One region of the Ruegeria sp. AN11 genome, then DNA from elsewhere that is predicted to be linked to it. Evidence: riboswitches for the same ligand, from Rfam matches in the RefSeq annotation. Region 1 holds a riboswitch; the other holds the start of a gene.
The links. Region 1 has a riboswitch for thiamine pyrophosphate ahead of thiD (bifunctional hydroxymethylpyrimidine kinase/phosphomethylpyrimidine kinase). Riboswitches for the same ligand answer to the same signal wherever they lie in the genome.

Region 1 (6,165 bases):
GCTGAAGGACGAGCTGGAAACCGAAAACGCCGACAAGATCAAGTCGGGCATCCAGAACGTTACCGAAGCGGCCATGAAACTGGGCGAGGCCATCTACAAGGCGCAGTCCGAAGAGGCCGAGGATGAACCGGCAGCTGCGGACGCCGCTCCGGGTGATGACGATATTGTCGACGCCGAGTTCGAAGATCTGGACGACGACAAGCGTAACTAACGGGTAACCGGGCCAATTCGGGCCGGTCCGGATACCGGGCCGGCCCGTTTACGTTGAGGCAGAAGGAAACACTGATGTCAAAACGCGACTATTACGATGTACTCGGCGTGTCCAAGGGTGCATCGGCGGACGAGATCAAGAAAGGTTTTCGCAGGAAAGCCAAAGAGTTGCATCCCGACCGCAACAAGGACAACCCGGAAGCCGAGGCGCAGTTCAAGGAAGCGAACGAAGCCTATGACGTTCTGAAAGACGCAGAACGCAAGGCCGCCTATGACCGCTTTGGCCATGCCGCGTTTGAAAACGGCATGGGTGGCGGTGGCCGGCCCGGCGGCGGCTTTGGTCAGGGCGATTTCTCCAGCGCGTTTTCGGACGTGTTCGACGACCTGTTCGGCGATTTCATGGGTGGCCAGCGCGGTGGCGGTGGCCGTCGTGCCGCACGCGGTTCCGACCTGCGTTACAACCTGCGCGTCTCGCTGGAAGAGGCGTTTGCGGGTCTGCAAAAGACTATCAACGTGCCCGCTGCCGTGGCCTGTTCGGCCTGTGACGGGTCGGGCGCTGAAAGCGGCGTTGAACCGACGACCTGCCCGACCTGTTCGGGTATGGGCAAGGTCCGCGCGCAACAGGGCTTTTTCACCGTTGAACGCACCTGTCCGACCTGCTCGGGATTGGGTCAGATCATCAAGAATCCGTGCAAATCCTGCGGCGGCGCGGGGCGCGTGGAAAAAGAACGGGCACTGTCCGTCAACATCCCCGCCGGTGTCGAAACCGGCACCCGTATCCGTCTGGCGGGTGAGGGTGAGGCCGGAATGCGTGGTGGCCCCCCGGGCGATCTGTACATCTTTGTCGAAGTGTCCGATCACAAGCTGTTTGAGCGTGACAGCATAAACCTCTATTGCCGCGTGCCGGTCAGCATGGCCAAGGCCGCTCTGGGTGGTTCGATCGAAGTGCCCACCATCGACGGCGGTCGTGGCCGGGTGCAGATCCCGGCAGGCAGCCAGTCGGGCCGCCAGATGCGTTTGCGTGGCAAGGGAATGCCCGCCCTGCGTGGCGGTGGCGTGGGTGACATGTTCATCGAACTGGCTGTGGAAACACCGGTCAACCTGACCAGTCGACAGAAAGAACTGCTGCGTGAGTTTGACGATCTGGGAGAGGACAACCACCCGGAATCAAAAAGCTTTTTCTCGTCGGTCAAGTCCTTCTGGGATGGCATGAAAAGCTAAGGGAACCGCTTTCCCGACCAAAGCCGCCCGGTTTCGGGCGGCTTTTTTGTTGCAGGGGGCGCTGCCCCCGCCGCCCTTTGGGCGCCTCCCCCGGGATATTTTTGGCCAGATGAAGGAAAGATCCCTTGTTCATCTGGCCCCAAATATCCCGGAGCGCGAGGCAGAGCCTCGCAAATACCTTTGGCCTTACCCAAGGTGTCAGGGTGGCCATAAAACAGATCAAATTCAGTCTTGTATTTTTCTGATGTGCCTGTGATTGTCCGGTCAACCGTTGGGGTGCCCTGATCGAAGGGCTGAGAGGCGTTAATGCGCTAACCCATCGAACCTGATCCGGGCAATACCGGCGTAGGGAACGGTCTCAGAATGTCAGACGTTTTCCATGCGCGCGTTGCCCAATTTTGATGGAGCAACGATATGACGCCTATTGCGCTGACAATTGCAGGCTCGGACAGCGGCGGTGGGGCCGGAATTCAGGCTGACATCAAGGCAATGTCTGCCTTAGGGGTTTATGGTGCCAGCGTGATCACCGCCGTGACCGCGCAAAACACACGGGCCGTTACCGCCGTTCACGGGATCCCGCTGAATACTGTCGCCGCACAGATCGATGCCGTTCTGTCTGATCTGAGCGTGGGCGCCGTCAAGATTGGCATGCTGGCGACACCGGAGATCATCCGATGTGTTGCAGACAGCCTTGCAGCGTTTCGTGGTTCCATCGTTCTGGATCCTGTGATGATTGCCAAATCCGGCGATGCCTTGCTGACAGAAGACTCGGTTGAGACATTACGGGCGGTGCTCGTGCCCATAGCCACGCTATTGACGCCGAACTTGCCTGAGGCCGGACGCCTTTTGGATTGCCCGGCTGCGGAGACGCCGGATCAGATGGTAAAACAGGGGCTTGCCTTGTGTGACATGGGCGCAGGTTCCGTTCTGATGAAGGGCGGGCATGGATCCGGCGACATTTGCCGTGATCTCTTGATCGACGCTTCGGGCTTGGTGGCAGAGTTCACGGCACCGCGCCGGAAAACCAGAAATACGCATGGCACTGGCTGCACATTGTCCGCGTCAATTGCTGCCGGGCTGGCGCTGGGAAAACCGCTGACGACGGCCGTTGCAGATGCGCACAGCTATCTGCAAGGCGCGATAGCCCGGTCCGATGATCTGGACATTGGTCGCGGGCATGGGCCGGTTCATCATTTTCATCAGCTTTGGCCCGCATGACTGTCTGGTCGGTCATAGGCGCCGGAGTAGCCGGTCTGACTGTTGCAACCGAGCTGGTGTCGCGCGGCGCTGACGTGCAGATATTCGATCCGGCAGGTGCGCCGGGTCCACATGGCTGTTCCTGGTGGGCGGGTGGCATGCTTGCCCCCTGGTGTGAATACGAAAATGCCGAGGAGCCGGTTCTGCGGCTTGGACAAACAGCGATTGACTGGTGGGACGCCAGAACGCGGGTGCATCGGTGCGGAACGCTGGTTGTTGCGCATTCGCGCGACCTGCCGGATCTGCGCCGCTTTGCACGCCGAACGGATGGGCATTCAGAAGTCGGAAGTGCGAATATCGCCTATTTAGAGCCTGATCTAGACAGTTTCAGTAACGGTCTCTTCTTCCGGGCAGAGGCCCATCTTGATCCCCGGCAAGCGTTGCGGGACCTCTGCAGCCACCTCAGGGACCGAGGTGTGCCCTTTCACCGTACATTGGCCCCTTCCCGGTTGGAGAATGCGATCGATTGCCGGGGGTTGCACGCGCGCGAGATCTTGCATGATCTGCGTGGCGTCAAAGGCGAGATGCTGGTGATCCGCTGCCCGGATGTCACTCTCTCTCGCCCTGTGCGACTGCTGCATCCGCGCATGCCGCTTTATGTCGTCCCGCGGGGTGACGGGGTCTACATGCTGGGCGCAACGATGATCGAATCCGAGGACAGCGGCCGGATTACTGCCCGCTCGATGTTGGAGCTTCTCAGTGCGGCTTATGCGCTGAACCCGGCTTTTGGTGAGGCTGAGATCCTGGAAATCGGTGTCGATCTTCGCCCCGCTTTTCCCGACAACCTGCCTCGCATCCGCCGGTTGGGTCGAACGATCTATGCCAATGGCCTGTATCGCCATGGCTACTTGCTTGCGCCCGCGTTGGCACAGGGCGTCGCCGATCTGGCGCTGGAAAACAAACATTCGGAGATGGTCGATGAAGATCGTGCTTAATGGCGAGGCGCGCGAAAGCCGCGCAGAAACCCTTTCAGATTTGCTGGCGGAATGTGGATTCTCGGGCTGCGTAGCTACCGCTGTGAATGAACAGTTCGTCCCTTCAAGCCTTCGACTGGCACTAAAACTCGAAGATGGTGACCGGGTCGAAGTTGTCGCCCCGATGCAGGGGGGCTGACGTGAAGACCTTTTACGGCACAGAACTGCCCAATCCGCTGATGCTGGGCACGGCGCAGTATCCCAGTCCGGCCATTCTGGAACAAGCGTTTCGCCTCAGCGGGGCGGGTGTTGCCACGGTATCCCTGCGCCGTGAAGGCGCGGGTGGGGCTGGGCAGAGCTTTTGGCGGATGATCCGCGACCTGGGTGTCATTGTCCTGCCCAACACCGCCGGATGCCACACGGTGAAAGAGGCTGTGACAACCGCCCAGATGGCGCGCGAGGCTTTTCAGACCAATTGGATCAAGCTGGAACTGATCGGTCATACCGACAGCCTGCAACCGGATGTGTTTCAACTGGTCGAAGCCGCCCGCATCCTGACGGAAGATGGATTTCAGGTCTTTCCCTACACAACGGACGATCTGATCGTCGGCGAACGCCTGTTGCAGGCGGGTTGCGAGGTTCTGATGCCGTGGGGCGCGCCCATCGGGTCCGGGCGCGGTCTGAACAACGAATATGCGCTGCGGGCGCTGCGGGCTGCGTTTCCCGATGTGCCGCTTGTCATTGATGCCGGCATCGGCAGACCAAGCCACGCCGCGCATGCGATGGAGCTGGGCTATGATGCTGTTCTTCTGAACACGGCGGTGGCCCGTGCCGGTGATCCGGTGGGGATGGCGCGTGCAATGGCATTGGCGATTCAGGCCGGCCAATTGGCCTATAAGGCCGACCCGATCGAGGCACGCGACATGGCCGAACCTTCAACGCCAGTGATCGGAAAGGCATTTCTGTCATGACGTTGGACCGGTTCTATCCGATCTTCGATCATTCAGACTGGCTGCACAGGATGCTGCCTCTGGGCGTCAAACTGGTGCAGTTGCGGATCAAGGACCAATCGGGTGATGCGGTGCGCGCCCAGATTATGATCTCGCTCGAACTGTGCCGCAGCCACGGCGTCCGACTGGTCGTGAACGACCATTGGCAGCAGGCAATAGAGGCGGGCTGCGACTGGGTCCACCTGGGGCAGGAGGATCTGGATGATGCCGATCTGCATGCCATCCGCCGGGCAGGCCTGAAACTTGGTGTTTCAACCCATGACGATGATGAGCTTGAGCGGGTTCTGTCGATGGACCCCGACTATGTGGCGCTCGGACCTGTCTATCCGACCATCCTGAAAAAGATGAAGTGGCGGCAGCAAGGTCTGCCCCGCGTGACCGAATGGAAGACGCGGGTGGGGCGTATCCCATTGGTCGGCATTGGCGGAATGTCGGTCGAGCGCGCGCCTGGCGTGTTCGAGGCCGGGGCCGATATTGTCGCGGCAGTGACCGACATCACGCTGAACCCTGACCCCGAAGCGCGGTTGCGCGAATGGATCGACATCACGCGATGAACCGTTACGGACGTCAGATGATCCTGCCCGAAGTGGGACCCGAAGGGCAGGCGGGCCTGTCCGCTGCACGAGTACTTGTCGTCGGGGCAGGAGGGTTGGCCGCGCCGGTTCTGCCGCTGTTGGCCGGGGCAGGGGTGGGTCACATCATGGTTGTTGATGGCGATGTCGTTGATCTGTCGAACCTGCACCGGCAAACGCTTTTCACGGAACGGGATGTCGGCCTGCCAAAGGCTGAAGTTGCGGCGCGGCGCTGTCGCGACCTCAACTCCAAGCTTGAAGTCACCAGACAAAGTCAGGCCCTGACATGCGAAAACGCGGCAAATCTGGTGTCGCGGTCGGATGTGGTCCTGGATTGTGCGGATAGTTATGCGGCCAGTTATGTCCTGTCGGACAGCTGTCTGGCACAGGGAAAGCCGCTGATCAGTGCCTCGGTGCTCGGGTTGTCAGGTTATGTGGGCGGTTTTTGCGGCGGCGCGCCGTCTTTACGTGCGCTGTTTCCAGACGCGCCCGACAGTGGTGCCAGCTGCGCCTCAGCAGGTGTTTTGGGTCCGGTTGTCGGTGTGATCGGCGCGACGCAGGCGCAAATGGCGCTGAGCGTGATCCTGGGCCTGCAACCATCGCCGCTGGGCCAAATGGTGAACTTTGATGCCCGCACCCTGCGCAGCAACAGTTTCCGTTTCGATGATGCGCCAGAACCCGCAAGTTGTTTCCGCTTCCTGTCTGCCAGCCAACTCACGGCCGAAGACCGGATCATCGAGCTTCGCGGCACGGATGAAGCGCTGGTCCCGATACACCCCGGCGCAGAACGACTAACGCCAGTCGAATTGTCCAGATTAGAGCCTAAACAAGCAAAAAGATTGGCCCTTTGCTGCGCCACTGGTCTACGGGCGTGGCGCGCAGCCGAACGGATTCAATCGGATTGGCCGGGCGAGATTGTCCTCGTCGCGGCCTCAACCTCGTGAACAGGAAGGAAACGCGAGATATGAAGAAACTGATCAC
Region 2 (6,165 bases), on a different contig from region 1:
GAACCCAGCCCGTCGCTTGCCCGGTTTCACGTTCGAGCGCCCCATATAGGTCAATCGAATAGTTGATCAGCTTTGTCAGAGTGGCCGACGGGCGCAAGCGACGCACCAGACCCGCCGCATGCCATGTGGTGCCCGAGGTCAGTTTGGAACGTTCGAGCACGATTATGTCTTTGCGACCCTCACGGGCCAGATGGTAGGCGACCGAGCACCCGATCACGCCGCCGCCTATCACGATGGTGCGGGCATGGTGGGGCAGAGTCATGCAGTAGCCCCATGGATTGTTCTTGTTTCGAGCGCGCTGAAAGCGCCGTCAGTGCGATCGGTCATGGCTCTCTCCCGATCCGGCGGCGGCTCAGTCGAATGTCGAATTGCTGTCGCACATCGCGATCGACCGCATCCGGAACATGTGAGGGGAAGTGATTTGCAAGCAACTCACGCGCCTTGGCTTTCGCAACTTCACCGACTGGACGCGCGCCGTCTTCCTGCCAGTCAACCGGTGTGCGCCTGTCGCCAACATGAGGATAGAAATAGTCCGATTTCATTCGGTCGTAGGTATGAACCTCACCCAGGTAGTGACCCGGACCCCGACACACATCGGCGATCACCTGCGCTGCAATGTTGTCGGTCGTAACTTCGATCCCACGGATTGTTCGAAGCACATTGCCCAAAAGGTCGTTGTCGCTGACATAGCCTTCCAATGAAACGCCCAGAAGACTGGCATGACTGCCAGCGGCCTGCGTGACAATGTTCGATCCCGCATGTGCCGCCATGGCGACTGCCAGGCATTTCTCAGCCCCGTATTGGGAATCCAGTGTCTTGGCGTCGGTAATCCCGGCTATGGACGAAGTCGGCAAGTTGAAATGCCGCCCCATCTGCGCCGCACCGGCCATCAGGATCGCCTGTTCCCCTCCGCCACCAGACATCGACCCGGTGCGCAGGTCGGCGACCAAAGGTTTGGGTGCAAAAACCGCGCGAACCTGCGGATCGACCAGGCGGGCAAAAACCAATCCGGCGAGCGTTTCAGCCACGGCCTGTACAAGTGACCCGGCCAAAGTGGCCGGGCTTGTGGCCCCGGCCTGTCCCGCGCTGATCAATTGTACCGGAAAACCCGCAAGAATAGCGGCCTCGAGCACTTCACAAGCCTCTTCTGCGAAGCGCATGGGCGGCACAACATGACAGACCATGACAGTCAGGAACGGTCGCGCGCGAAAGGCGGCTTCGTCACCTGCGATCCTGTAACAAAGGCGGGCAATGGCCGGGACGTTTTCGGGTTCGGTAATCGAGACGGAAACATGCTTGGACGTGCCCATCAGGCAGGCATAGGCAGTGTTGAGGTCCATTGCCGCAGCAGGGTCAACGTCGCGCGCAACGACCGGACGGCTGAAATGATGGATGTTCTCCATCCTGTCGACCAGTCGGGCGGCATCATACAGGTCGGCCAGGGTTGAAGGGCGGTAGTGGCCCGTATCGATGTCGAAGACACCCGGCGCGGCGCCGCCGGTTGACATATGGACCCGCGTGCCTTCGATCCGCAGATCGTTTTCAGGAACTTGCCCGCAAAGGACGAAATTCCGCCTTGCCTGCTTGATCGACTTGCGCACAAGGGCGCGCGGAAACAACAATCGTCCGTCATCGCCCAGCGTCCCGCCCGCTGCCGTCACCTTGTCGACCATGGATGGGGTCGGCTGACTTAGTCCGAGGGTCTCAAGCAGCAGCAATGCGGCTTCCTCGGTCTGAGCGACTTCATTCGGGGACAGCGGTTTCAGGCACCCGCCAACCACACCCGGCCATACCGCAGGGCTGGCCTCGTCGCTGTTATCTTGTGTCAGACGGTCCTTGCGACCGCGCCGGCGCGTAGACATGGGCCTAATATCATGAGCTCAGCTTCATTCAAAGTCAGCCTACACAGCCATAGGGCTTGTTTACAAAAGCCGTTTTCTCAGCAATTGATGAGTAAAACTTACATTAGGGAAATTCGTGACCGCCTCTCTTCCCGCCCTTCGCGCCTTCGATGCAGCCGCCCGCCAGGGCAGTTTTCGAATTGCGGCCGAGAAATTGTCGGTCACACCCACGGCGATCAGCCATCACATTCGAGGGCTGGAAGAGCAGCTGGGCGTCAAGCTGTTTGAACGGGCCGGGCGCGAGGTCGCGTTGACCGAAGATGGCAGGCGTCTGGCGGCAGCAACGGCTCAGGCATTTGAAATTCTGGATGACGCGGTGCGCTCGGTTCGCCGCAGCTCCCGCAAAGTGGTCCGACTTGCTGCGGGGCCGATTTTCACCGCCCGCTGGCTGATGCCCCGGATCGGTGATTTTTGGGACGACCACCCCGAGATCGAGCTGGAGGTGGTTCCTTCTTATCAACCCGGCACGCTGAACAGAGCAAACATCGACATCGTGATCCGCTGGGAACGAATGGCCGAGATGCCCGAAAATGCGATCAAGCTGATCGAGCTTGCCCCCGTTGCCATAGCGTCGGAGGCATTTGTCCTGAAGCACGGCCCGGTGAATGAGCCCCAAGACCTGTTGCACTGTCCGCTGTTGCATCAAAGGAACCACTGGGGTTGGCTCGACTGGTTCCGGGCGATGAATGTCCCGGTTGATGGCCCTTTGCGTGGTCCGATCTTTGAAGATGCCAATGTTCTGCTGCGGGGTGCCGCAGAAGGGCAGGGCGCGATTGTCGGCTGGCTGCCCTTGATCGATCAGGATCTGGCCGAAGGTCGCGTCGTGCGTCTGTTTGATGAAAAAATAACACCCACTCATGGTTACTTCGTCGAGAGCACAGGACTTGGCCGATCGCGACGCGAGACCCGGGCCGCGATTGAATGGCTGCAGGTTCAAAGCCTGGGCTCGCAGGCTGATCTGCCCTGATCCCGCCAGTTGAGAAGCATCCTTCATGCCAGTGAAGCGTGAAGGGCGAATTTGGTTGAAATTGTTTCGACATCACCCTAATCACGGCCTCACCTCGGGGTGCGCGGAATGCCGCGCTGAGACGCCCATAGCGAACCCGTTGAACCTGAACCGGCTAGAACCGGCGGAGGGAAAGGTGACGGTTTCATCCACCCTTGCCCTCTCGCCGCAATGGAGGATGACATGAAACATCTGCTGATTGCTGCGGGAATTCTGAGCGCGACTTCGGCTATCGCCGCCGACAAACCTCAGCTGACCGTTTTTACTTATGACAGCTTCGTCTCGGATTGGGGTCCGGGTCCGCAGGTCAAGGAAGCATTCGAAGCGGTCTGCGACTGCGAACTGAACCTTGTTGGAGTGGAAGACGGTGCCGCCCTGTTGTCGCGCATCCGTCTGGAAGGTGAAAACTCGGATGCAGACGTCGTCTTGGGTCTGGACACAAACCTGATTGCGGCAGCAAAGGAAACCGGCCTGTTTGCGCCCAGTTCGGTCAGCGCCGAATACACTTTGCCCGTAGAATGGAACGATGACGTATTCGCGCCTTACGACTGGGGGTATTTCGCGTTTGTCCATAATGCCGACGCAGCAGCACCGGCCAATTTCCGTGAGCTGGCCGACGGTGATACCAAAATCATCATTCAGGATCCGCGTTCATCCACACCAGGGCTTGGCCTGTTGCTGTGGGTCAAAGCCGCCTATGGTGACGAAGCCCCCGAAATCTGGGCAGGACTGGCTGATAATATCGTGACCGTAACCAAGGGCTGGTCCGAGGCGTATGGACTGTTTCTTGAGGGTGAGGCTGACATGGTTCTCAGTTACACCACATCACCTGCCTATCACCTGATCGCTGAAGAAGATGCAAGCAAGGCGGCGGCGGCATTTGACGAAGGTCACTATATGCAGGTCGAAGTAGCCGGGAAACTGGCCGGAACCAATCAGCCTGAACTGGCGGACCAGTTTTTGCAGTTCATGGTTTCGGACGCTTTTCAGCAGATCATTCCGACAACCAACTGGATGTATCCGGCGGTAACGCCTGCGGCGGGCCTGCCCGAAGGGTTTGATACACTGACCGTACCGGAAAAATCTTTGCTGCTGGATTCTGATCAGGCGGCAGCCGTGCGGGACGAGGCGTTGGCGGAATGGCTGGGCGCGCTCAGCCAGTAAATCCGACGCCGGGTATTGGCGCGGCGACACTGATTGCCGTGCTTATTCTTGGTACGCTCGCCGCAGTTGCCCTGCGCGCCGACTCCGCAAGTGGGTTCGGACCGGCCGATTGGTCAGCCCTTCGGTTCACGCTGGTTCAGGCGGTGTTGTCCGCCATTTTCAGTGCAGGGCTTGCCGTTCCTGTCGCCCGCGCGCTGGCCCGGCGGCGTTTTCGCGGGCGGGCGGTTCTGATCGCGCTGCTGGGGGCGCCGTTCATTTTGCCGGTCATTGTCGCCATCATCGGCTTGCTGCAAGTTTTCGGCCGAGCGGGCTGGATTTCAGACGTTCTAGCGGTTTTTGGGCTACCGCCGATCCGTATCTACGGGCTGCATGGCGTGGTTCTGGCGCATGTCTTTTTCAATCTCCCCTTGGCCACGCGTCTGATCTTGCAGGGGTGGCAGGAGATTCCGTCCGAAAGGTTTCGATTGGCCGCCCAGTTGGGTTGCAACGGATGGGCCATGTTCCGGCTGATCGAAATGCCTATGCTGGCGCGTATCCTGCCCGGTGTTCTGGCCGTTGTTTTTGCCATTTGCCTGACTAGTTTTGCAGTTGCCCTGACTTTGGGTGGTGGACCACGCGCGACCACGATAGAACTCGCGATTTACCAGGCCTTTACCTATGATTTCAACTTGGGTCGCGCCGCGCTTCTGTCCGGGGTGCAGCTGGTTCTGACCGCGACTGCGGCCCTGGCAGCGCTCAGGTTCTCCAGGGGTGACGGGTTTGGTGCCGGGCTGGATCGTTCCATCCGACGCTGGGATGAAGGGACGCGGGCGTTTGATGCCTTCTGGATCAGCGCAGCGGCGGTCTTTCTCCTGCTGCCGTTGACCTCGGTCGTGATCTCCGGACTTTCGGGAGTGTTCGAGATATCGGTGCTGGTGTACCGGGCGGCCTTGATATCCGTTTTGGTCGCGGCAGCCAGCACCGTCGTTCTGCTGCTTCTGGCCTTGCCGATGGCGATGACGGTTGCAACCGGGCGATACGGGATCGTCGAACTCTGCGGTATTCTTGGATTGGCAGCGTCACCTCTGGTCATCGGCACCGGGCTGTTCATCCTGATCCGCCCACTTGCCAACCCTACTGTTCTGGCCCTGCCTGTAACGGCTCTGGTGAATGCCGTCATGGCGTTGCCCTTTGCCCTGAGGATACTTGTTCCATCGACGCGCGAGGTTGTTGCGCAATACGGTCGTCTGGCACTGTCACTGGATATGAGCAGATGGAGTTTTGTGACACGCATTCTGCTGCCCCGCCTGCGACCGCAAATAGGATTTGCCGCGGGTCTGGCGGCGGCGCTGTCCACGGGGGATCTGGGGGTCATCGCGCTATTTGCCGATGCACAAATTGCTACGCTTCCGCTTCAGATTTACCGGCTGATGGGAGCCTATCAGATGGAGGCAGCGGCCGGTGGCGCCCTGTTGCTGCTGGCGCTTTCGATGGGGGCATTCTGGCTTTTGGATCGAGGAGGGCGCTGGCATGCTGAAGCTTGATGGCTGTGCGATTTCAAATGGCGATTTCGTATTATGCGCGAACCTGCAAATCGAAACCGGATCACGGGTTGCGATCATTGGTCCTTCCGGTGCGGGAAAGTCGACCCTTTTAGAAGCGATCGCTGGGTTTCGCGATCTGGCCGCGGGGCAAATTTACTGGCGCGGCGGCGATATTACCGGATTACCGCCGGGGCAGCGCCCGCTGGCGATGCTGTTTCAGGATGGGAACTTGTTTCCTCATCTGACCGCTGGCCAGAACATCGCCCTGGGTTTGCATCCGAACGGCCGGTTGTCAGCCGATGAGCAGGCACAGGTGCATTCCGCGTTGGATCGTGTTGGCTTGCCCGATATGGCGGACCGGCGACCGGCACAATTGTCGGGCGGTCAACAAAGCCGTGTTGCCCTTGCCCGCGTGCTGGTACAACAGCGGCCTTTGCTTTTGCTGGACGAGCCGTTTGCCGCTCTGGGGCCGGCGCTCAAGGCGGAAATGCTGGATCTTGTCTCCGCCCTGACGACCGAGGCCGGAACGACAATGATGATGGTCAGCCATGATCCACAGGATGCAAGACGA

Region 2: it holds a riboswitch for thiamine pyrophosphate, as region 1 does, so the genes downstream of both, thiB (thiamine ABC transporter substrate binding subunit) here and thiD (bifunctional hydroxymethylpyrimidine kinase/phosphomethylpyrimidine kinase) in region 1, are expected to answer to the same signal.

What each region holds. Positions count from the first base shown of each region.
Region 1 covers NZ_JBQFJD010000001.1:2,868,441-2,874,605, reverse strand. Annotated here, with positions in the region: gene dnaK (molecular chaperone DnaK) at 1-211, shown strand, start outside; gene dnaJ (molecular chaperone DnaJ) at 286-1,431, shown strand; TPP riboswitch at 1,694-1,800, shown strand; gene thiD (bifunctional hydroxymethylpyrimidine kinase/phosphomethylpyrimidine kinase) at 1,846-2,649, shown strand; gene ACR3EQ_RS14150 (FAD-dependent oxidoreductase) at 2,646-3,623, shown strand; gene thiS (sulfur carrier protein ThiS) at 3,607-3,801, shown strand; gene ACR3EQ_RS14140 (thiazole synthase) at 3,803-4,573, shown strand; gene ACR3EQ_RS14135 (thiamine phosphate synthase) at 4,570-5,166, shown strand; gene ACR3EQ_RS14130 (HesA/MoeB/ThiF family protein) at 5,163-6,128, shown strand; gene ACR3EQ_RS14125 (ABC transporter substrate-binding protein) at 6,149-6,165, shown strand, end outside.
Region 2 covers NZ_JBQFJD010000002.1:120,900-127,064, reverse strand. Annotated here, with positions in the region: gene ACR3EQ_RS20530 (GcvT family protein) at 1-262, opposite strand, end outside; gene ACR3EQ_RS20525 (trimethylamine methyltransferase family protein) at 324-1,862, opposite strand; gene ACR3EQ_RS20520 (LysR family transcriptional regulator) at 1,978-2,868, shown strand; TPP riboswitch at 2,954-3,058, shown strand; gene thiB (thiamine ABC transporter substrate binding subunit) at 3,091-4,071, shown strand; gene ACR3EQ_RS20510 (thiamine/thiamine pyrophosphate ABC transporter permease ThiP) at 4,047-5,594, shown strand; gene ACR3EQ_RS20505 (ATP-binding cassette domain-containing protein) at 5,581-6,165, shown strand, end outside.